Regions from separate parts of the Microbacterium sp. I2 genome, predicted to be linked through region 1. Evidence: predicted binding sites of a transcription regulator. Region 1 holds the regulator's gene; the other holds the start of a gene.
What was found. The regulator LexA, encoded in region 1, represses DNA repair genes until DNA is damaged. The targets are predictions, from matches to a motif close to TCGAACANNTGTTCGA.
Positions count from the first base shown of each region.

Region 1 (11,485 bases):
GCGCTCGCGCTCGACCTCGTGCGCGGGCCGGTTCCCGTGGCCGCAGCCGGCCTGCAGTCCAAGACGCTCGTCGGAGGCGTGATCGACGGACGCAACGTGTGGCGCGGCGACCTGGCATCCGCGTGGGACGCGCTGGCATCATTGCAGACGCTCGGTGCCGCGGCGGTCGCGGCGGGCACGTCGGCATCGCTCCAGCACGTCCCGCACGACGTCGACGACGAGCCCGACCTGGATCCGAGGCTGGCGTCGTGGCTCGCGTTCGCCGACCAGAAGACCGCCCAGATCGCAACGCTCGCCACGGGCCTGACCGAGGGTCGCCCGGCCATCGAGCAGCCGCTGGCGGAGGCATCCGCCGCCCTCGCCGACCGGCGGAGCGCGCCGGGGGTGCGTGACGGGCTCGTTCGGGGACGGATCGAGCGCCTGACGCCGGCCGACGCGCAACGGGGCGACCACGAGGCGCGCGTCGCGGCGCAGGAGTCGGCACTCGGGCTGCCCGTCCTGCCGACGACGACGATCGGGTCGTTCCCGCAGACCGACGAGATCCGCCGTGCGCGGGCGCGTCACGTCGCGGGTCAGTCCTCGACCGAGGACTACGAGCAGTTCCTGCGGGACGAGATCGCCCGCGTCGTGGCGCTGCAGGAGGACCTCGGCCTCGACGTGCTCGTGCACGGCGAACCGGAGCGCAACGACATGGTGCAGTACTTCGCGGAGCATCTCGAGGGGTTCGCCGTCACGCGCAACGGCTGGGTGCAGTCGTACGGCTCACGCGCGACGCGACCGTCGATCCTGTGGGGCGACGTCTCCCGGCCCGCGCCGATCACCGTCGGCTGGTCGACGTTCGCGCAGTCGCTCACCGACAAGCCGATGAAGGGGATGCTCACCGGACCGGTGACGATCCTGGCCTGGTCGTACGTGCGCGACGACCAGCCCCTGGGCGAGACGGCTGACCAGGTCGCCCTCGCCCTGCGTGACGAGATCTCCGATCTGGAGGGCGCCGGCATCCGCGTGATCCAGGTCGATGAGCCCGCGCTGCGCGAGCTGCTGCCGCTCAAGCGCGGCGATCAGGCCGGCTACCTGGAGTGGTCGGTGCGTTCCTTCCGTCTCGCGACGGCCGGAGCGGCGACGGCCACGCAGGTGCACACGCACCTGTGCTACTCCGAGTTCGACGTCGTCATCGACGCGATCGCCGCCCTCGACGCCGACGTCACCTCGATCGAGGCCGCCCGCAGTCGTGGCGAGGTCATCGACGACATCGCGGCGTCCCGCTTCGCGCTGGCCGTCGGACCCGGCGTGTGGGACATCCACTCGCCGCGCGTGCCGTCCGTCCAAGAGGTGACCGAGCTGCTCGAACGCGCCGTCGCCGAACTGCCCGTTCGTCGCGTGTGGGTCAACCCGGACTGCGGTCTGAAGACTCGCGACTACCCCGAGACGGTCGCGTCGCTGCGGCACCTCGTCGAGGCGACGCAGGCCGCGCGCGTCGCGGTCGCGGCGCGCGCCTAGGCCTGCGCTCCGGGCGACGGAGCGGGGGAGGATGCCGCGGCCACATCGGCCACGGCATCCTCCGCCCGTGAGTCGGCGGTCTGCGGGGCGACCTGCTCGCCGTCGCGGCGCTGGAGGAGCTCCAGGAGCCAGGCCACCAGGAAGGCGACGACGAGCACCAGGACGATGTCGCCGACCGACAGTGGCCGCAGAGCGAAGAGCCACAGCACGGCCAGCACGGCGATGAGGGTGCGTACGAGGATCTTCTGGCGGGCGAGCCAGCTTCCGAAGCCGCCGGTGTCGAGGCCCCGGGCGGCGAGTTGCCGGCGCGCCGACGAGTTGAGCCCGCTGACGGCGCGGCGCAGGCCGCGCGCGGCGCCCCAGCCTCCCATCACCCAGCCCAGCACGGCGACGAAGACTCCCAACAGCGCCAGGACCAGCGCGGTCTGCGTCATCCCGTCCACGAGGCGCCCATAGATCACGTCGAGCGCGGACGGCGACAGGCCGAGATCGCCGGCGACGATCCCCATCGTCGTCGACCCGATCCCGAGGCTCGCCGCCAGGGCGCCGCCGCCGATCGCCAGTCCCAGGCCTGTGCCGAGGATCGCGGTGCTGCGGCGTCGCGCGATGAGGATGCCGAGCGCGAACAGCCCGAGGGTGAGGAAGGGGAGCCACCAGCCGAGGGTCGCCGCGATCGCATAGCCGGCGCGGACCATCGCGAGGTTGTTCCCTTCGCCGATGATCACGACACGGTCGATCTCGGGGATGAGCTGGGCCACCCCGAGCCCTCGGTCCACGAGGTTCTGCTTGACGCGCTCGACGATCGCGCCGAGCTGGATGCCCACGCCGTCGTCCGTGCGCACGACCAGGCCGCCGCCGTCGGATGTGGCAGCGAGGGTCAGCGCGCGATGCGCGGCGCGTGTCGTGGTGGCCCACACGTCGGCGAAGGCCTCTGATTCCACGACCCGGGTGACCGTCGTGGCGACGAGGCTCTCGAGACCGCTCGCGGCCGGAGCCTGCAGCAGCTCGAGTGCGTCGGCCGCACGCGGCGGCAGACCGAGCTCGGCGATGCCGTCGAAGACGCGGGCGGTGACCTCGTCGAAGTCGACCTGGGCGCTGATCGCCTCCATCGCCTCGTCGATGATCATCGCCTGAACGGCCGGGTCGTCGACGAGCGGCGCGAGGGTCGCGACGAACGCCTCTTCTTCGACCAGCTGCACCCGTGCCCACGCTCCGACGATGGACACCGGAACCAGGATCGCCGCGACGACGATGCAGATCGCCGACACCACGGATCGCCACCGGCCACCGGCCGGCCGCTCACGGGCAGCGGATGCCGTCGCCAAGCGGGCGTTCTCGGCTTCGAGCGCGCGTACGCGCTCGGCGAGGATCTGCGTGGCTGACGTGGCGGTGCCGCTGTCGGTCATGGCGTCATTCTGTCGGAAAGGCGCCTCCCACGACATCACCCGACATAGATGACCGCGATCAGCGGCCCGTGTCAGACGGCGCGCAGGACCGCGACGACCTTGCCCAGCACGGTGGCCTGATCGCCGAGGATCGGCTCGAACGCCGAGTTGCGCGGGAGCAGCCACGTGTGGCCGTCGCGCTGGCGGAACGTCTTCACCGTGGCTTCGCCGTCGAGCATCGCCGCGACGATGTCGCCGTTCTCGGCGGTGGCCTGGGCACGAGCCACCACCCAGTCACCGTCGCAGATCGCGGCGTCGATCATCGACTCGCCCGACACGCGCAGCATGAACAGGTCGCCCTTGCCGACGAGCTGACGGGGGAGGGGGAAGATCTCCTCGACCTGCTGCTCGGCGGTGATCGGCACGCCCGCGGCGATGCGCCCCACCAGGGGCACCAGCGCTGCGTCGCCGACGGCGGGGCCGCTGTCGGCGGGGTTCTCGGTCGCGGTCCCCGGGAGATCGATGAGGACCTCCATGGCGCGGGTCTTGCCGGCGTCGCGTCGGAGGTAGCCGCTCAGCTCGAGTTGATTCAGCTGGTGCGTGACGCTGGAGAGCGACTTGAGCCCGACCGCATCGCCGATCTCTCGCATGCTCGGCGGGTAGCCGTGCCGCGCGATCGAGCGCTGGATGACCTCGAGGATCGCCATCTGCTTCTCGCTGAGGCTCTTGCGCCGCCGCGTCTGAGGTTTGTCGCGTCCGGTCGCGTCGCTCATGTTCCGGCTCCCGTCTCGCGCTCGCCGCCGAGCGCAGTTTCTTCGAATGTCGGAGGCCCGTGGTGGGGTTCTCGTATCGAAACCGTATCCGCAATCCGCCCGCTGCCGCAGCACCTGTGCCGCGTGTCGCGTTCGAGAGAGCATGGACGATTTCGTCACTTGACATCGTACAACCTCGAAGATAGGTTCGGAAGAGAGCTTCGCATCCGCCGCCCCCGGCCGGGTGGCGGATGCGAATCTCTCGCCACAGGAGGAGCAGACATGACCGCGATCGGCATCTCGTCGCCCGTTCTCCCGTCGCCGGCTCGTGCGGCGGACCAGGCCGTGCGCCACGCCACCCGTATGCGGCTGACCGTGCGCGGACGGCGCGTGCTGGCCGTGCTGGCCGCCCTTCCCGCGGTCGTGGCGCTGAGCTTCGCCGTCATCGGCGGCGGCGCCGCTCTGGCCACCCGTGACTCCGGCGCCCCCGCCGGGTCGTTCACCACGGTGACCGTCGGCTCCGGCGAATCGCTCTGGTCGATCGCCGAGGAAGTCGCGCCCGGCCACGACCCCCGCGACGTCGTGGACGGCATCGTCCGCCTGAACGCGCTGGACGATGTCACGGTCGCCGTGGGGCAGAGTCTGTCGATCCCTGCGGAGTACGCGCCTTCGCGGTAAGTCCGCACCGTCGTCACGCGGGCGCCGTCCTCCAAGCGGCGGCCGTAGGATGGGAGGGGTGAGTGCACGTCTCGAAGACCTCCCTCTGCGCGCCGATCTCGTCGGACAGACGCCCTACGGCGCTCCGCAGGCGCCCCTCCCCGTGGCCCTGAACGTCAACGAGAACACGCATCCGGTGCCGCCGGAAGTCGCAGACGACATCCTCGACTCGATCGCACTCGCGCTTCGTGACGTCAACCGGTATCCCGACCGTGAGTTCACCGCCCTGCGTGAAGGCTTCGCCGACTACCTCGGTCACGGGCTCACTCGTGATCAGATCTGGGCCGCCAACGGTTCGAACGAAGTGCTGCAGCACCTGCTGCAGGCGTTCGCGGGCCCGGGCCGGACCGCTTTCGGATTCGGTCCCACCTACTCGATGTACCCGTTGCTCACCCGCGGCACGGGGGCGAGCTGGGTCGCGGGCACTCGCGCCGCTGACTTCTCTCTCACTCCTGAGGACGCGGCCTCCCAGGTGAACGATGTGGCGCCGGATGTCGTCTTCCTGTGCTCCCCGAACAACCCCACGGGCACGCCGCTCGGACTCGACGTCGTCGAAGCGGTGTACGAGGCCTCGCACGGCATCGTCATCGTCGACGAGGCCTACCACGAGTTCGCTCCGCACGATGAGCGCTCCGCGCTGACGCTGCTGCCGGGGCGAGAGCGCCTGGTCGTCTCGCGCACCATGAGCAAGGCTTTCGCCTTCGCGGGGGCCCGCGTGGGCTACCTCGCCGCGGACCCCGCGCTGATCGACGCCTTGCGCCTCGTGCGACTGCCGTATCACCTGAGCGCCCTCACGCAGGCGGCGGCGACGGCTGCCCTTCGCCACGCACCGATCATGCTGCGGATGGTCGACGAGATCGTGGCGCAACGCGACCGCATCTCGGCGACCATCGAGGCGCTGGGCTACACGCCGCACGAGTCCTGGTCCAACTTCGTCCTGTTCGGCGGGGTCACCGATCCTGCGCAGACGTGGCGTGCGCTGTACGACGCCGGCGTCCTCATCCGGGACGTGGGAATCCCTCACCACCTCCGCGTGACCGCGGGCACCGAGGACGAGACGACAGCGTTCCTCGACGCCCTCGCCTCGGTAGGATCGGCCCCATGAGCGCAGCACACCGGACGGCGTCCCTGCGGCGTGCCACGAGCGAGTCCACGGTCGAGCTCGAACTCGACCTCGACGGCACCGGCCGCAGTCGCATCGACACGACCGTGCCGTTCTTCGACCACATGCTCACGGCGTTCGCGAAGCACTCGCTCACCGATCTGACGGTGCGGGCGTCGGGCGACACCGACATCGACGCGCACCACACGGTCGAAGACATCTCCATCGTGCTCGGGCAGGCCATCCGCGAGGCTCTCGGCGACAAGGCGGGCATCGGGCGCTACGGCGATGCGCTCGTGCCGCTGGACGAGGCGCTCGCTCAGGCGGTCGTCGACATCAGCGGGCGCCCGTACCTGGTGCACGAGGGCGAGCCCGCCGGTTTCGAGCACCACCTCATCGGCGGGCACTTCACTGGATCACTGGTGCGCCACACCTTCGAGGCCATCTCGTTCAACGCCGCACTCACGGTGCACGTCCGCGTGCTGTCCGGTCGCGATCCCCACCACATCGCCGAGGCGGAGTACAAGGCCTTCGCGCGGGCATTCCGCCAGGCCAAGGCACTGGACCCCCTCGTGGAGGGTATTCCGAGCACGAAGGGCGCATTGTGACCGGTGAGGCCGGACGGCCGCTGGTCGCGGTTCTCGACTACGGCTCGGGCAACGTTCATTCCGCGGTCAAGGCGCTCGTTGCGGCGGGCGCCGACGCGCGCCTCACCAGCGATCGGGTTCTCGTCCAGGAGGCCGACGGCCTCGTGGTCCCGGGCGTCGGGGCGTTCCGCGCTGTCGCCGAGGCATTGCGCGCGAGCCGCGGAGGCGAGCTCATCGAGCGGCGCCTGGCAGGCGGTCGCCCCGTCCTCGGCATCTGCGTCGGCATGCAGGTGTTCTTCGAGCGCGGTGTCGAGCGCGGCGTCGACAGCGAGGGGCTCGGTGAGTGGCCGGGCGTCGTGACCGAACTCGATGCACCCGTGCTGCCGCACATGGGCTGGAACACCGTGGAGGCCGGCGAGGGCTCCCGGCTCTTCCGCGGCCTGGAGCAGGAGCGGTTCTACTTCGTGCACTCCTTCGCGGCGCAGAAGTGGCTGCTCGAGGTGCAGCCGCCCTTCCCACAGCCCGTGCTGACGTGGTGCACCTACGGTGCCCCATTCCTCGCCGCCGTCGAGAACGGGCCGTTGTCGGCCACGCAGTTCCACCCCGAGAAATCAGGGGCTGCCGGCATCCGTCTGCTCTCCAATTGGATCGAAGGGCTCGGCGGGGCTACTCTCTGAGATCGTGCCGTCCGCGGGAGCGCATGCTCTCGTGACTGTCCCGCACGAGGAGCCATGAACGATTTCGCGTCCACCCCCAAGCTCGTCCTCCTGCCCGCCGTCGACGTCGCCGACGGCAAGGCAGTACGCCTGACCCAGGGGGAGGCCGGCACCGAGACGAACTACGGCGACCCCGTCGACGCCGCGCTCGACTTCGCGCGCCAGGGTGCCGAGTGGATCCACCTCGTCGACCTCGACGCCGCCTTCGGCCGGGGCAGCAACGCCGGCACGCTCCGCAAGGTGATCAAGCAGGTGCGCGGCGTCCAGGTCGAGCTGTCGGGCGGAATCCGCGACGACCGCACGCTCGAGGCGGCGCTCGAGAGTGGTGCGGCCCGCATCAATCTCGGTACCGCGGCCCTGGAGAACCCGGAGTGGGCTGCCGACGTGATCGGCCGCTACGGCGACGTCATCGCCGTCGGGCTCGATGTGCGGGGGACGACTCTGGCCGCCCGGGGCTGGACTCGCGAAGGCGGAGACCTGTGGACGGTCCTCGACCGCCTCGAAGAGGCCGGCTGCAGCCGGTACGTCGTGACCGACGTCACGAAGGACGGCACGCTCAAGGGTCCGAACCTCGATCTGCTGCGCGAACTGACCACACGCACGCCGAAGCCGATCGTGGCGTCGGGCGGTGTGTCGAACCTCGACGACATCATCGCACTGCGGGACCTCGTGCCGCTGGGCGTGGAGGGGGCGATCGTGGGCAAGGCCCTCTACGCCGGCGCGTTCACGCTCGCCGAGGCGCTGGATGTCGCCGGATACTGACCCCCACGCCGACCATTCCGCCGATTCGGCAGGAGTGCCCTGGGCGGGGCGCAGCTTCCACGCCAACCCGCACACCGCGGACGACGGCTCGGCCGATCCTGCGCTGCTCGCGGCGCTGACGGCGTTCCGGGACGGTGCGGGGAGTCAGCAGCAGGTCGTCGACGCCTACCGCGCAGCGCGCCTGCTCATCCCGCTCATGGCGGCGAAGGGCGACGAGGGCACCGGCGCGCACGGGCTCACGGTCGACAAGACCCAGGAGCTGTCGATCGTCACCGTTGCCGCTCCCGACGGCCGTCGCGTGCTGCCGGTGTTCACCTCCGTCGAGGCGATGGGACGGTGGGATGCCGCCGCCCGGCCGGTCCCCGCGGACGGCGTCCGCACGGCGCTGGCCGCGGCCGCGGACGACACCGACTTGATCGTGGTCGACCCGGGCTCACCCACGGAGTTCGTCATCCGCCGCCCGGCCCTGTGGGCGATCGGCCAGCAGCTGCCGTGGGGGCCCAGCTACGTCTCGGCGGAGGTCGTCGCGGCGCTTCATGAGAGCATCGGGGGCGAGCTGGCCGTCATCGACCTGGCGGTCGAGGCAGGGGACCCCGACGCGCGTCTGCGCGGTCCGGAGCTCGTCGTCCGGCTGCACCTCATGCAGGGGCTCGATCAGTCCGAACTCGACGCAGTCCTCTCGCGGCTGGCCAAGCGCTGGTCTGCCGATGACCGCATCGCCGTGCTGGTGGACTCGCTGACGGTCAAGCTCGTCCGCGCCTGATGCAGCCGCACGGCGGCTGAGCCCCGCGGATCGTTGCAGATGCGGCATCGCTCGGTGTTGCTGGGCGGCAGATGGCACATTTTTGGAAAGGTGCAGTGATGGGCCGGAGCTTCGAGGCGGCGCGCGAAGCAGCCGACATTCCCATCAGCCCTCCGGGACGCTTCGGCGCCTGACGCCACTGAGCACGGCGTAACCCGGCGCGGCGGCCTGGGCACTGACGCCGCCGGTGTGAGCCGGCCTAGGAGATCCTCTTGCGGCGGCAGGGCCCCCGGTGGATGATCGGCACGGCGGAGAGGGGGCCTCATGGACGACGGCTCGACGACAGACCAGTACCGGCGGGCCCTGGAGGTCGCGCATCGACGAGCGATGAGCTGGCTCGATTCGCTCGAGGATCGTCCGATCCGTCCTGACATCGACGTCGACGGCGTGCTCGACCGGCTGGATCGCACGCTCCCCGCGCGGGGGACGGATGCCGCGGCCGTCGTCGAAGAGCTCGCCGAGGCATCCGAGCCGGGACTCATGGCGATGGGGTCGCCGCGCTTCTACGGGTTCGTGATCGGCGCGGCGTATCCGGCCGCCCTGGCTGCGGACTGGCTCGTCTCCGCGTGGGATCAGAACACCGGCTCGCGCCAGCCGACGCCGGCCACCGCGGCCGTGGAGGAAGTCGCCGCCGACTGGCTCGTCGATTTGCTGGGGCTGCCTGCCGGGAGCGGTGTGGGGTTCACGACGGGTGCGACGAGCGCCAATCTGTCATGCCTCGTCGTGGGCCGCGATGCGGTGCTGCGGAGACGTGGCTTCGACCCGGCCGCGGGCTTGTCGCGAGCTTCCGGCGTACGATTCCTCGCGGGCGACTCGGTGCACACCTCCGTGATGCTCGCCGGGCGGATCTGCGGTCTCGGCGTCCCGCGGACGGTCGGAGCCGACGAGGAGGGACGCATCGACGTCGACGGCCTTGCGCGAACGCTCGCGGAGGAAGACGTCCCGACCGTCGTCGCGCTGCAGGCGGGCGATGTGCACTCGGGCACGTTCGATGACTTCGTCGCGGCGATCGACGTGGCGCACACGGCGGGGGCGTGGGTGCATGTCGACGGCGCGTTCGGGCTGTGGGCGACTGTGAGCCCTCGGCTGCAGCACCTCGTCGCCGGGCTCGCCGACGCCGATTCGTGGGCTACCGATGCCCACAAGACGCTCAACGTGCCGTACGACTGCGGTGTCGCGATCGTGCGTGACGAGGCCGCGATGACGGCATCGCTCGCCGCGCACGCCGCCTACCTGCCGACCGTCGCGAGCATCGCCGAGCCGTACGATCACGTGCCCGAGCTGTCACGTCGCGCGCGCGGCGTGACGGTGTGGGCGGCGCTGCGCTCGCTGGGCCGCGAGGGAGTCGTCGCGCTGGTGGACGGTCTGGTGGATGCCGCTGCCGGGCTCGCAGCGGGATTCCGCGAGATCCCTGGGCTCGAGGTGCTCAACGACGTCGTGTTCACGCAGGTGTGTCTCGCCGCTCGGGACGACGCCGAGACCGCGGCGCTGGGGGACTGGCTGCGTCAGGAGGGCACCGTGTGGGCCTCCTCGTCGACGTGGCGGGGGCGCACGGTGGTCCGCTTCGCGGTGAGCAACTTCCGCACCGACGACGATGCGGTGCGGCGCACGGTCGACGCCGTGGCGCGCGGTGCGTCCGCCGTCGGCATCACGTCACGGCGCTGAAGAGTCGACAGCTGATCAGCGGACGCTCGTGATCAGCTGACGGTCCTGATCAGTTGACCGGGCCGGTCCACTTCTCGCCGGGGCCCTTGCCGATCGGGTCGGGGATGACGGATGCCTCGCGGAACGCCAGCTGCACCGACCGCAGGCCGTCGCGCAGCGAGCGGGCGTGCATGTCGCTGATCTCCGGGGCTCCCGCGGCGATGAGCCCGGCGAGGGCGTTGATGAGCTTGCGGGCCTCATCGAGATCCGTCTGCGTCGCGGGGTCGTCGGCGAGGCCGACCTTCACGGCGGCGGCGCTGAGCAGGTGGACGGCGGTGGTCGTGATCACCTCCACGGCGGGCACGTCGGCGATGTCGCGAGAAGCGGATGCCGCAGCCTCCTCCTGCTCCTCCCAACGGGCCTGACGCGCGGCATCCGCACCCGTCGTCGCGCTCGTCCCGGTGCCGTCCTGGTCTCGAATCGTGTCCACGCCGTACTCTCTGCTAAACTTCTCTGGTCTCCGGTGCGTCATGCGCCGGATCGGAAAGTGGATCACATCCCACCCGCGCTTGCCGTTCCAGGCTACCGGGTCATGCACTCCGCCCCGACCGCTTGCGGCCGGGGTAGTCGCCTGAGTCTCGGGCGGGAACCAGGGTGCCAGAAGTCGGGTCTCGAAGCGTCCTGACGGGTGGAGTGGATCTTCCTCCGCCCGCGACGCAAAACGTGTCGCGGTGTCATCACCCGCACGAAGGAGTTCCGCATCAGCGATCCCCGCACCAACGACCGCATCCGGGTGCCCGAGGTACGCCTCGTCGGCCCGAACGGAGAGCAGGTCGGCGTCGTCCGCATCGAGGTGGCGCTGCGCCTGGCTCAGGAAGCCGACCTCGATCTCGTCGAGGTGGCCCCGAACTCGAAGCCCCCCGTGGTCAAGATCATGGACTACGGCAAGTTCAAGTACGAGGCTGCGCAGAAGGCCAAGGAAGCGCGTCGCAATCAGGCGAACACCGTCCTCAAGGAGGTCCGGTTCCGTCTGAAGATCGAAGCCCACGATTACATCACCAAGCTCAAGCGCGCCGAAGGCTTCCTGCAGTCGGGCGACAAGGTCAAGGCGATGATCCTGTTCCGCGGTCGCGAGCAGTCGCGTCCGGAGCAGGGTGTGCGCCTGCTCCGCAAGTTCGCCGAGGACGTCGCAGAGTTCGGCACCGTCGAATCGAATCCCACGATCGATGGCCGCAACATGGTGATGGTCGTCGCCCCGCACAAGAACAAGTCCGAGGTGAAGACCGAGCAGAACGCCCAGCGCGCCGCCAACAAGGAAGCAGCGCGCTCGGCTCGCACCGGCGCACCGGCCAACGAGGCCGAATCGGCTCCGGCCGAATCGGCTCCCGCCGAATCGACTCCCGCCGAATAACGCCCCCACAGACTCCCGCGCCGCGGGATCCGACTCCCGCCCGCGCGGGATGTGAAACGAAGGAATGAACAGATGCCGAAGCAGAAGACCCACTCGGGCGCCAAGAA
Region 1 is NZ_JBLWIH010000019.1:378,454-389,938, forward strand. It holds gene metE (5-methyltetrahydropteroyltriglutamate--homocysteine S-methyltransferase) at 1-1,500, shown strand, start outside; gene ACLKM7_RS15395 (hypothetical protein) at 1,497-2,906, opposite strand; gene lexA (transcriptional repressor LexA) at 2,978-3,658, opposite strand; gene ACLKM7_RS15405 (LysM peptidoglycan-binding domain-containing protein) at 3,920-4,315, shown strand; gene ACLKM7_RS15410 (histidinol-phosphate transaminase) at 4,365-5,459, shown strand; gene hisB (imidazoleglycerol-phosphate dehydratase HisB) at 5,456-6,064, shown strand; gene hisH (imidazole glycerol phosphate synthase subunit HisH) at 6,061-6,720, shown strand; gene priA (bifunctional 1-(5-phosphoribosyl)-5-((5-phosphoribosylamino)methylideneamino)imidazole-4-carboxamide isomerase/phosphoribosylanthranilate isomerase PriA) at 6,775-7,521, shown strand; gene ACLKM7_RS15430 (SseB family protein) at 7,505-8,284, shown strand; gene ACLKM7_RS15435 (pyridoxal phosphate-dependent decarboxylase family protein) at 8,588-9,988, shown strand; gene ACLKM7_RS15440 (DUF1844 domain-containing protein) at 10,038-10,457, opposite strand; gene infC (translation initiation factor IF-3) at 10,656-11,378, shown strand; gene rpmI (50S ribosomal protein L35) at 11,451-11,485, shown strand, end outside.

Region 2 (11,485 bases), on a different contig from region 1:
GCCGGCGTGCCTCACCTCCCCTGGTTCGCGCGGCGAACAGCGTCCTTGGTCGCTCACATTGCGCGATCCATCGGTCCGTTTCAACGTGCCCGCTGCTCATCAAACATCGAGTGCGCATGGCCGTGGAAAGACTGTCCCTCCTATACTTTCGGTGAACGTGACACGATTCGAGGAGGCGAGCCCGATGCACACACTGTCCACTCTGGGCGCTCCTTCGAGTTCACGATCGCGCGACTGACGTAGCCGTCGCAGGGAGCGCTGCACGCACTCTCAGAAGGCTACGACCATGACTCATGCACCTCCCCACACCGCGGACACGATCTCTGACAGCGTCCAAGAACATCGCTCCGGCACGGCCCTCGTCCTCGCGGGCGCAGGAGCCGCCGGCAATGCCTGGCAGCTCGGTCTCATCGCCGGACTGTCCGACGCCGGAGTTGATCTCGCCGCGGCCGATCTGATCATCGGGACCTCGGCAGGATCTACCGTCGCTGCCCAGATCACCAGCGGCACACGACCGGCCGACCTGTATGCCGCCATCATCGCCGAAACACCTCCGCCATCTGCGGGCGGGACCGGAACGGGTGACAGGCGCGCTGCGCGCGTTTCCGGCCCGGCCTACATGGAGTGGTCGGATCAGATCATCGCCTCTTCGACGGATGCTTCCGACATGCGCCGGCGCTTCAGCGCGGCGGCTCTTGACATGGACGCGTCCGACGGCGCCGACGGTGCGCGCTGGCGCAGCATCGTCGCAGCCCGTCTTCCCCACCACCGGTGGCCCCGGCAGCGAGTGCTCATCACTGCTGTGGACGCGCACACGGCGGAGCCGGTCGTGTTCGACCGCGACAGCGGAGTCGAGCTGGTGGATGCCGTTGCCGCCAGCACCTCGCCGATGACGCCGTACCCCATCGGCGAGAACCGATACATCAACGGGGCCTATCGACGCGGATCGAACGCCGACCTCGGGGCTGGATACGGCCGAGTACTCGTGCTGGAACCATTCAGCGGCAGATCCCGGCACCCGCTCGAGTGGGGCATGGATCTCGCCACCCAGGTCGACGAACTGCGCACAGGCGGGAGTCGAGTCGAGACCATCGTCCCGGATGCCGGCTCGGGCGACGTGTTCAACGCCAACGCGTTGGATCCGTCCACGCGAATGCCGGCCGCGCGGGGCGGCTACGATCAAGGTCAATCCCTCGCCGGGCCGCTCTCCGTCTTCTTGAGCTGACGGCCACGTCGTCGCCTCCCCTGGAGGCGTGCCGGTTCCCCTGATCGTCTCGGTGTGTCGCCTCACCTCTTCGGGATCACCGACTCGAGTGAGTGCTCGACGAAGTCCGCCGCGCCGTCGCCGGGAATCTGATGTGGCGTGAATCGCCCGCCCGCCCGCGTAGGCCGCCGCAGTCGGTCCAAGCGGAATGTGCGCCAGTCGCTGCGTCCCTGATCCCACGCGACGAGGTACCAGCGCTGTCCGGTCGTCACCAGCTGATGCGGCTCGACGAGGCGATGCGTGTCGGTGCCGTCGCGGCCCCGGTAGTCGAAGCGCACGACCTCCTGCTCTCGGCACGCCGCCGCCAGCACGCTGAGGGCTTCCGGATCGACCACGTCGTTGTCGGGCTCCCACCGTATCGACGCGACGCTCGAATGCAGCGCCGAGACCCGTCGGCGCAGCCGCTGCGGCAGGAGCATCTCGATCTTCGTCAGCGCGCGCAGCGAAGTCTCCTCCATGCCGCCGATGGCGGCCTCCGCGGCGTAGCGCAGTCCGACAGCGACCGCGACCGCCTCGTCGTCGTCGAGGACCAAGGGAGGCACGTGCGACCCTGCGGCGAGGCGGTATCCCCCGTACTTTCCGGTGATCGCGTCAACCGGATAGCCCAGGTCGCGCAGCCGGTCGATGTCACGGCGCACGGTGCGCTCCGTGACCTCGAGGCGTTCGGCCAGTTCTGCGGCTCGCCACCATCGGTGGGCCTGAAGAAGTGAGAGCAGGTGCAGCGCCCGACCGGTGGGATCATCTCGCATTTTCTGAGCCTGTCAGGTATTTAGGTCCGATCGTGTCCACAATGCGACCTACCGTGACAGACACCTTCACTCACACACAGGAAGTAGGACGATGACCGATCTCACCGGCTTTCCGGAGCCCACCCTCATCCCCGTCAACGGTGTCCGGCTCGAGGTCTTCGAGGCCGGGCGAGAGCACGCCGGAAACCCGATCGTGCTCTGTCACGGGTGGCCGGAGCACGCGTATTCGTGGCGCTACCAGGTGCCCGCGCTCGTTGCCGCCGGCTACCACGTCATCGTCCCGAATCAGCGGGGCTACGGCAACTCATCGCGCCCGAGCGAGGTCGCGGACTACGACATCGAGCACTTGTCGGGCGATCTCGTCGCACTTCTCGATCACTACGGCTACGAGGATGCCACCTTCGTCGGTCACGACTGGGGTGCGATGGTCGTGTGGGGCCTGACCCTGCTGCACCCGGCCCGCGTGAACCGGGTGATCAATCTGAGCCTCCCCTACCAGGCGCGCGGAGAGCGGCCCTGGATCGAGGTCATGGAAGAGGTGCTCGGTGGTGACTTCTATTTCGTCCACTTCAATCGCTGGCCGGGCGTCGCGGACGCGGTTTTCGACGAGAACACCTATCAGTTCCTTCGCAACCTGTACCGGAAGAACATCCCACCCGTCGAGCCGCAGGCGGGGATGGCGCTGATCGATCTCGCGAGGACGGAAACGCCGCTGGGCGAGCCCGTCATGAGCGACGGCGAACTGGCGGTCTTCGTGTCCGCGTTCGAGTCGACGGGGTTCACCGGCAGCGTGAACTGGTACCGGAACCTCGATCGCAACTGGAGGCTGCTGGCAGACGCGGACCCGATCATCCAACAGCCCACGCTCATGATCTACGGTGACCGGGATGCGGTGCAGAGGTCGGAGAGACTGGCGGACTTCGTACCTCGTGTGGAAGTCGTCAGTCTGGATTGCGGCCACTGGATCCAGCAGGAGAAGCCCGAGGAGACGAACCGGGCGATCCTGTCGTGGCTGGCGCGGTCGAACGCGGACAGGACGCTGCTCCAGCCGCAGGTGCCCGCGCTGGGCTCGGAGGTGCGGATCGGGGCCGCGCCCGCGGCATCCGTCGACGATCCCCACGTTGTGATGGCACTGGACCCCAGCGTGGCGCCACGTCGAGAGGGATAGAGCACCCTTCCCGCACGCGAGGACCACGTCGTCGACATCGCGGGCAGGATAGAAGCATGTCGAGCAGCAGCAACCCTTTCGAGTCGAGGCCGTGGTTTTCTGCGTACGCAGACGGTGTTCCCGCCGAGATCGACGAGCCGACGCAGACCTTGACAGAGATGATGGCTGAGAGCGTTCGCACCTTCGGGCGGCGTCCGGCGCTGGAGTTCTTCGGTGCGGTGACGACATACCGCGATCTGGGTGAGCAGATCGAGCGTGCCGCAGAAGGCCTGCGCCGGCTGGGTGTGCGCAAGGGCGATCGGGTGGCGATCGTGCTGCCGAACTGTCCGCAGCACGTCGTGGCGTTCTATGCCGCTCTTCGCCTGGGCGCGATCGTGATCGAGCACAATCCCCTCTACACCGCACGTGAACTGCGTCACCAGTTCGAGGACCACGGCGCTCGCATCGCGATCGCATGGGACAAGACCGTGGACACGCTGGCCGACTTCCCATCTGATTTGAAGCTGGAGCGGATCGTCAGCGTCGATATCACGGCGGCGCTCCCTTTCGCCAAACGTCTGCTCCTGCGCGTCCCCGTCGCCCGGGCCCGCGCGTCGCGAGCCCAGCTGACGACCCCACCCACGACTCGCGGCTCGGTGAGCTGGAGCAGATTGCTCGGCCATCGCCGGGTCTCGCGTAGGGTCGCCGGACCCGCCGTCGACGACATCGCACTGCTGCAGTACACGAGCGGCACCACGGGAACCCCGAAGGGCGCGATTCTCACGCATTCGAATCTGCTCGCCAATGCCCTGCAGGGCCGGGCGTGGGTGCCGGGACTGGTGGAGGGTGAGGAGGTCTTCTACGGTGTGCTTCCGCTGTTCCACGCGTACGGGATGACGCTGTGTCTCACCTTCGCGATGAGCATCGGCGCGCAGCTCGTGCTCTTCCCGAAGTTCGACCTGGATCTCGTGAAGGACGCCGCGCGCAAGACTCCCCCGACGTTTCTGCCGGCTGTGCCTCCCATCTACGACCAGCTGGCGCGCGCCGCTTCCCGCGGCACACTCGACCTCTCGACCGTTCGCTTCGCCATCTCGGGAGCGATGAGCCTGCCGGTCGCAACCGTCGACCGATGGGAAGAGGCGACAGGCGGTCTTCTCGTGGAGGGCTACGGGATGACCGAGACCTCCCCCGTCGCCGTGGGAAACCCGATGGGCCCCACGCGCAGGCCGGGCACCGTCGGCGTGCCGTTCCCGAGTACCGAGCTCCGCGTCGTCGACCCGGACGACCCCACCGTCGACCGGCCGCTGGGCGAGCCCGGGGAGCTGCTCATCCGAGGACCTCAGGTGTTCCAGGGGTACTGGGGGCGGCCGGGTGACACCGCGGCGACGCTTCTGCCGGACGGGTGGCTGCGCACGGGCGATATCGCCTCTGTCTCGGCAGACGGCTTCGTCACGATCGTCGACCGGCTGAAGGAGCTCATCATCACCGGCGGCTTCAACGTGTCGCCCACCGAGGTCGAGGACGCACTCGAGGCTCATCCAGACGTCGTCGGAGCGGCGGTCGTGCCTCTGCCGCGTTCGAGTGGCGGTGAAGAGGTCGCGGCGGCGGTCGTTCTCCGCGAGGGTGCCGAGCTGGACGTCGAGGCGCTGCGCGACTACTGCCGCACCCGACTCGCGGCGTACAAGGTGCCGCGTCGGATCGTCGCCGTGCATGAGCTTCCGCGCTCGCTGATCGGCAAGGTGCTGCGCCGCGAGGTGCGTGAGCGGCTGCTCTCGGCGTAGCGCCGCGGCACAAGGTCGCTGGGCCGTGCGACACTGCCAGGGTGCGCCCGGCAGACTTCCGACAACCGCCTGTCGTCGCGATCACGCCCGGCGACGATGCCCCCTCAGGTGATCGCGGGCAGTGGCCGGCGACGATCCCTGCGGTGGCGCAGCTGCTCGACGAGGGCCTCGAGCTTGCCGCTGGCGTGACGTTCCTCGTCGGCGAGAACGGCTCCGGCAAGTCGACCCTGCTGGAGGCGGTGGCGATGGCCTACGGCTTCTCCCCCGAGGGCGGCTCCACCTCGGCACGTCACAGCACGCGACGCAGTGAGTCGATTCTCTCGGATTGGCTGCGATTGCAGCGCGGGATCGGCGCTCCGCGGTGGGGCTACTTCCTCCGCGCCGAGACCATGCACTCGTTCTACACGTACCTCGAAGAGAACCCGTCGGCGCGCGGGGAACCGGTCTTCCACGAGATGAGCCACGGCGAGTCCTTCCTCGCGGTGCTCGACACTCGATTCGACTCCCCCGGCTTCTACTGTCTCGATGAGCCCGAGGCCGCGCTGTCGTTCGCGTCCACGCTGACCTTGATCTCGACCTTGCATCGCATTGCCGCCGAAGGTGGACAGGTCCTGTGCGCGACGCACTCTCCTGTCCTCGCGTCACTCCCTGGCGCGAAGATCGTGGAAGTCGGTGAGTGGGGTCTTCGTGAGGCTCGCTGGGAGGACCTCGAACTCGTGCAGCACTGGAGGTCGTACCTCGCCGCCCCGGAACGCTACCTTCGGCACCTCCTCGATTGAGCAGTGCCGACGCATCCGCTTCCGGCGCGTCGTGTGGTGCGTGGTGACTACGAGACCTTGACTCGTTCGTCGTGATCGTCGAGCACGAATGATTCCAGGGCGACCGCTCGATACAGGCGGTGACGGGCCGGGTCGCGAAGCCGTGCGGGATCCCACTCCCCCAATCCTTGATCCAGAGACCGCGCGTTGTAGAGCGCAAGGGCATCGGCGAAGGCCGACTCGCGGACCAGTTCGGCCGCTGCCGCGACGTAGAAGGCACTCCCCTCCCCCGGTGGTCTGCTCGAGTCGAAGATCACGAGCGAGACTCGCGAGTTCTCCTCGATGTTCCGCGAATGTCGGGCACCCGGTTTCGAAGCCCAGACGAAGACATCGAGATCGCGTGCCGCGAACCACACGGGACAGGCCCACGGGATGCCGTCGCCACCGGCGGTGGCAAGAGTCAGGTACGAACTCTCCGCGACGAGCGCTCGAGCCAGCTCTGACGGGCCCGAGGCTGCGGCGTCCGCGGGAGTTTCATCCTCGGTGACCATGGTGGGAGCATACGAGCCGATCCGCGACAGGGCCACCGGTCGCGGTCGAGCGGTCGTGCGTGGCGGGTGCTCGCGGGTGTCTTGCAGAATCGAACCTATCAACGAGCCTACTCTCCTCTCCTCGGTGTGTGGCTGGGCTGGTGCGGAATGCAGTTCAAGCTTAAAAAGCTCCAGAAAATCAACGAAACAATGTCTTCGAACCATTGCTTGATTCGTATCTAGATACTAGTATTGGTGCATGGCAGACGCTTCCGAGTTCGATCCGTGGGGTGCGGATGCGGTGGAGTGGATGCCGGTGCCGGATGCGGTGGATCTGGTGACGGAGACGGCGACGATGATGTCGGTGTTCGCCGCGGAACGGTTCGTGCGGATCGATGCGATGCGCCGCGAGTTGCTGGCCGAGGCGGTGGGTCGTGGTGTCGGGGTGTTGGACATTGTGGAGCGGTCGATCCGGTTGGAGCTGGCCGCGGCGATGCGGGTCACCGAATACACCGCCGGCCGGCTCCTGATGCTGGCGGAGGCGTTGACCGGCCGGTACCCGGTGGTGTTGGCGTCGTTGGGGGCGGGGCGGATCACGGAGAAGCATGCCGAGGTGTTCGTGGATTTGATCGACGAGGTCCCGGCAGGGCTGCGGGGGCAGGTCGTTGATCGGGCGGTCCGGTTGGCGGAAGCGGAACCGGTGGGCACGTTCCGGCGCGGGCTGCGCACCATGATCCAGACGGTGCAGGCGGCGACATTGCAGGAGCGGCACCAAGAAGCGTTGCGGGAGCGGCGGGTCTGGGTCGATCCGGGACGGGACGGCATGGGCACCCTGTCCGTGTACGGGCCGCTGGTGGAGTTGCATGCCATCCACGGGCGGGTCACCGCGATCGCCAAAACCATCACCGGCCGCCACCGCGACCACACCCAAGACGACGGCGACGAGGAGGCTCGCGGCGACGGGAAGGCTCGGGGCGGGCACGGGGATACCCGGACGTTGGATCAGGTGCGTGCGGATGTGGTGTGCGACCTGCTCATCGACGGCACCACCACCGCGACACCGGCAGCAGGCTCCGGGATCCGCGCCACCGTGGTGGTCACCGTGCCCGCCCTGGCCCTGCTGAACGATGAGGCTGCGGAGACCTGTGATCCGGCGGTGGTGGAAGGCATCGGCCCCATCCCCCTCACGGTGGCGCGGGAGTTGTGTGGGGGTGAGGGGAAGTGGATGCGGGTGCTCACCCACCCCGAGACCGGCATGGTCCTCTCCGTGGGCCGCGACCGCTACGACCCACCCACCCCCCTCCGCAAACTCGTGAAATGGCGGGCCGACCGGTGCATGGGACCGGGCTGCACCATGCCCGCCTCCCGCTGTCAGATCGACCACCAGATCCGGTGGACCGACGGCGGCCACACCAGCCTGGACAACCACGCCCCGCTCTGCCAGAATCACCACCTCGTCAAAGACAACACCGACTGGATCGTCACCCAGCTCGAAGGCAGCGGCGGCGCGATCGAGTGGCTCTCACCCACCGGACGCCGGTACGTCGTGCAACCCGAACGCAGAGTGCCCGTCTTCACCACACCCCGCGACTACACCACCCACGACGCACCCTTCTAGAACCACGTCTAGAACCACGCCCACGGCAGCGGGCGGCGACCCTCGGCCGCGGATGCCGCGAAAGGCGTATCGCACGTCAGCACATCGGCACCCTCGTTCTGTCGCGCCCGACTGCACAGTCGGTTTTCTGTCAAACTGCCGGGATGTCGCACCCTGACCTGTTGACGAGGCTCTGGCCGGCCTCTGCCGTCCGCGTGCGCGCGGGTGACCTCGAATTGCGTTGGATCGACGATGACACGCTGGTCGAACTCGCCGCGGTGGCCTCCCGCGGGGTCCATGCCGCGGACGCGATGCCGTTCGAGCACCCGTGGACGCGAGGAACGCCCGAAGAGGTCGCCCGCAGCGTTCTGACGTATCAGTGGAATCTGCGTTCCCAGGTGTCGCCGTCCCGTTTCGCAATCGAGTTCGCTGTGGTGATCGACGGCACTCCGGTGGGAGTCCAAGGCCTGGTCGCGGATGACTGGAGCGTGCTGCGCCGCATTCAGACCGGATCGTGGCTCGGTTCGGCCCATCAGGGGCACGGCATCGGAACCCGCATGCGCGTCCTCGCGCTGCACCTGATCTTCGCAGGCCTCGACGCACACGAGGCGACCTCCGGCGCCTTCGCCGACAACGGTCCGTCCAACGCGGTCTCGCGTCGTGTGGGATACGAGGCGGACGGCACCGTCAACGTCGCACGCGAGGGCGTCGCCGTGCCACACCACCGCTACACGATGTCGCGGGAGTGCTGGGAATCGCTGCGATCCCGACACGCGGAGCTCCTCCAGGCATCAGTCGAGCTGCACGGCATCGAAGGGCTGCGGGGTCAGGTCGCAGCATCCGGTTCGGCTTCTTCGTAAGACCCGCCAGCCCGCTCAGACGACGAAGCAGTACACGCCCGTCGCGACGCACAGCACCAGCATCCCGATCGCATTGACGAACAGATTGCGGCCGAAGTCCCGCGCCCTGATGTGCATCGTGATCGCGACGACGAAGTATGCGACAAGGCACACGGTCGTCAGCGCAGCCAGCCCGGGGATCCAGATCCCCAGAATCAGACCCGCGGTGGCTGCGAACTTGATCGGCGCCATCATCCACCAGCGGCTCTTCGGCCACTTCACGTCCTCGAAGCACTGCGCGATGAACCGGACCGGCTTGATGCACAGCACGGCGTCCACCAGCGAGATCGCTGCGAGGACGATCACGGGCCATACCGGATCCGGCAGAAGCGTCACGTTCCCACGCTACTGCGGGCCCCCGACCCGCGCTCGACCGCTGTGTGAGCCCGAGCCGGTTCACGGATCACACACGCGAGGCGGGGCGGCACCCTGAGGTGCCGCCCCGCGATCAGCTCTGTGTCAGAGGCCGACCGAGTCGTCCGGCGCGCTCGTCGAGCGACGCGTCACACGGTCTCCCGCGGACGGGTCCACGGCGGTGTGAGTCACCGACTCGGTGCGCCGACGGCGTGCCATCAGCACGATGCCGACCACGAAGACGACCGCTCCGGCGGCCATGAGGATGTACCCGATCATGTCCAGGTTCACCCACTCGACCTCCACGTTCACCGCGAACGCGAGGATGGCGCCGATGGCGAACAGCGCAATGCCTGCTCCGATGCTCATGCCAGGCTCCTTTCCGGGGCGCGGCGATCAGCCCTCCCCTGTTTCGGAACGGAATCGTCCCGCATACACAGTGACTTACCTGCCGGCTCACAGGGAGGGGCTTGACAGGAGGAGTCTGATTACTGTGGAAGCGTGCCCTGCGTGATCCGGACTCCCCTCGCCGGTCCGGGAGCTCGGGCATGGCTCATCTGGACGGTGGGCGTGTCCGCCTATGTTCTCGCGATCACGAACCGGTCCTCGCTCAGTGCCGTCGGCGTCGACGCCGCCGCCCGCTTCGACGCGGACGCCGCTACGCTGTCGCTGTTCGCGGTCGTCCAGCTCGCCGTCTACGGCGGCATGCAGATTCCGATCGGGGTGCTGCTTGACCGTTTCGGCGCGCGCCCGATCATGACGATCGGGATGCTGCTGATGGCGGTCGGCCAGCTCACGATGGCCCTCTCCCCCAACGTGGGCGTCGCGATCGTCGCCCGGATGCTGCTCGGCGCGGGCGATGCGGCGATCTTTCCCGGGGTGCTGCGACTGATCGCGACGTGGTTCCCCGCGCAGCGCGGACCGCTGATGGTCCAGTTCACCGGCATCGTGGGGCAGACCGGGCAGCTGGTCGCACTCATCCCTCTCGCGGCACTCCTCCACGCGACGACCTGGACCATCACGTTCGGCAGCGTCGCCGGCCTCGGTGTGCTGTTCGCCATCCTGGTCGCCCTGCTGATCCGCAACCACCCGCCGGACCGCGACGAAGACGTCTCGGTCGACACCGATACCGGCGCGATCCGCGTCGTCACGTCGGCGATCGACACCGGCGTCGGCATCCGCGCGGCATGGGCACACCCGGGCACCCGCCTCGCGTTCTGGTCGCATTTCACTACTCCGTTCGCCGGCACGGCCTTCGTGCTGCTGTGGGGCATGCCCTTCCTCACCGCCGGAGAGGGGCGTACGGTCACCGAGGCAGCGACCATCATGTCGACCTACGTCGTGGTGGGCATGGTCCTCGGCCCGGTGATGGGAGAGTTCTCGCGGCGCAGCCCGCACCTGCGCTCCAAGGCCCTCGTACTCCCCGCCGTCGGGGTGCAGGTCGTGGCCTGGCTCGCGGTGATCGCCTATCCCGGCCCGGCGCCGCTGTGGCTGCTGTTCGCCCTGGCCGTCGCCCTCGCCATGGGTGGTCCGGCATCGATGATCGCGTTCGACCACGCCCGTACGCACAACCCCTCGCATCGCCTGAGCACGGCGACCGGCGTGACCAACGCGGGCGGCTTCCTGGCCGCCCTCGTCGCGATCCTGCTGATCGGACTCGCGCTCGACCTGCAGGGCGCGGGCACGCCGTCGACGTACTCGCTGGACGCCTTCCGAATCGCGTTCCTCACTCAGCTCCCGCTGTGGCTGCTGGGCACCGCGTTCATCCTGGTCGAGCGCAAGCGCACGCGAATCCGGCTCGGCATGGATCCGCCGCGCGTGCCGCGCAGACACCGGCGTCGCGGCTGAGTCGGAGCCCCTCGCTACTCTTGCCGCCATGACACGCGTGATCTACAACACCGCCACGACCCTCAACGGCTTCCTGGCCGACGACACCGATTCGCTGCAGTGGCTCTTCGCCGTTCCCGGAGCCGACGACGCCGAGAATGATTTCGGCGACTTCCTCGAAGGGGTCGGCTCACTGGTGATGGGATCGACGACCTACGAGTGGATCCTCACCCATGAGAACGTGCTCGAGAAGCCGGAGGCCTGGACGTACCAGGGAAAGCCGTCGTTCGTCCTGTCATCGCGCGAGCTCCCTGCTGTGCCGGGTGCAGACATCCGGTTCCGTTCGGGCGATGTGTCGGCCGCCTGGGATGAGATCCGGGATGCCGCGGCCGGCCGCGACGTGTGGCTCGTGGGTGGCGGTGACCTGGTGGGGCAGTTCGCCGATGCCGGTCTCCTCGACGAAGTGCGGGTCTCGGTGGCCCCGGTCACGCTGGTCTCCGGGCGGCCCCTGCTGCCGCGCCGGCTCGAATCGGACCGCCTGCGCCTCGAGTCGGTGCGGCAGGCAGGTCAGTTCGCCGA
Region 2 is NZ_JBLWIH010000012.1:83,376-94,860, reverse strand. It holds gene ACLKM7_RS11790 (patatin-like phospholipase family protein) at 287-1,225, shown strand; gene ACLKM7_RS11785 (helix-turn-helix transcriptional regulator) at 1,288-2,013, opposite strand; gene ACLKM7_RS11780 (alpha/beta fold hydrolase) at 2,105-3,181, shown strand; gene ACLKM7_RS11775 (long-chain-fatty-acid--CoA ligase) at 3,238-4,941, shown strand; gene ACLKM7_RS11770 (AAA family ATPase) at 4,983-5,720, shown strand; gene ACLKM7_RS11765 (pyridoxamine 5'-phosphate oxidase family protein) at 5,768-6,250, opposite strand; gene ACLKM7_RS11760 (DUF222 domain-containing protein) at 6,489-7,847, shown strand; gene ACLKM7_RS11755 (GNAT family N-acetyltransferase) at 7,991-8,686, shown strand; gene ACLKM7_RS11750 (DoxX family protein) at 8,702-9,061, opposite strand; gene ACLKM7_RS11745 (DUF6458 family protein) at 9,185-9,448, opposite strand; gene ACLKM7_RS11740 (MFS transporter) at 9,590-10,927, shown strand; gene ACLKM7_RS11735 (dihydrofolate reductase family protein) at 10,956-11,485, shown strand, end outside.
Region 2: the regulator LexA is predicted to act here: its motif matches at 6,446-6,461, upstream of ACLKM7_RS11760 (DUF222 domain-containing protein).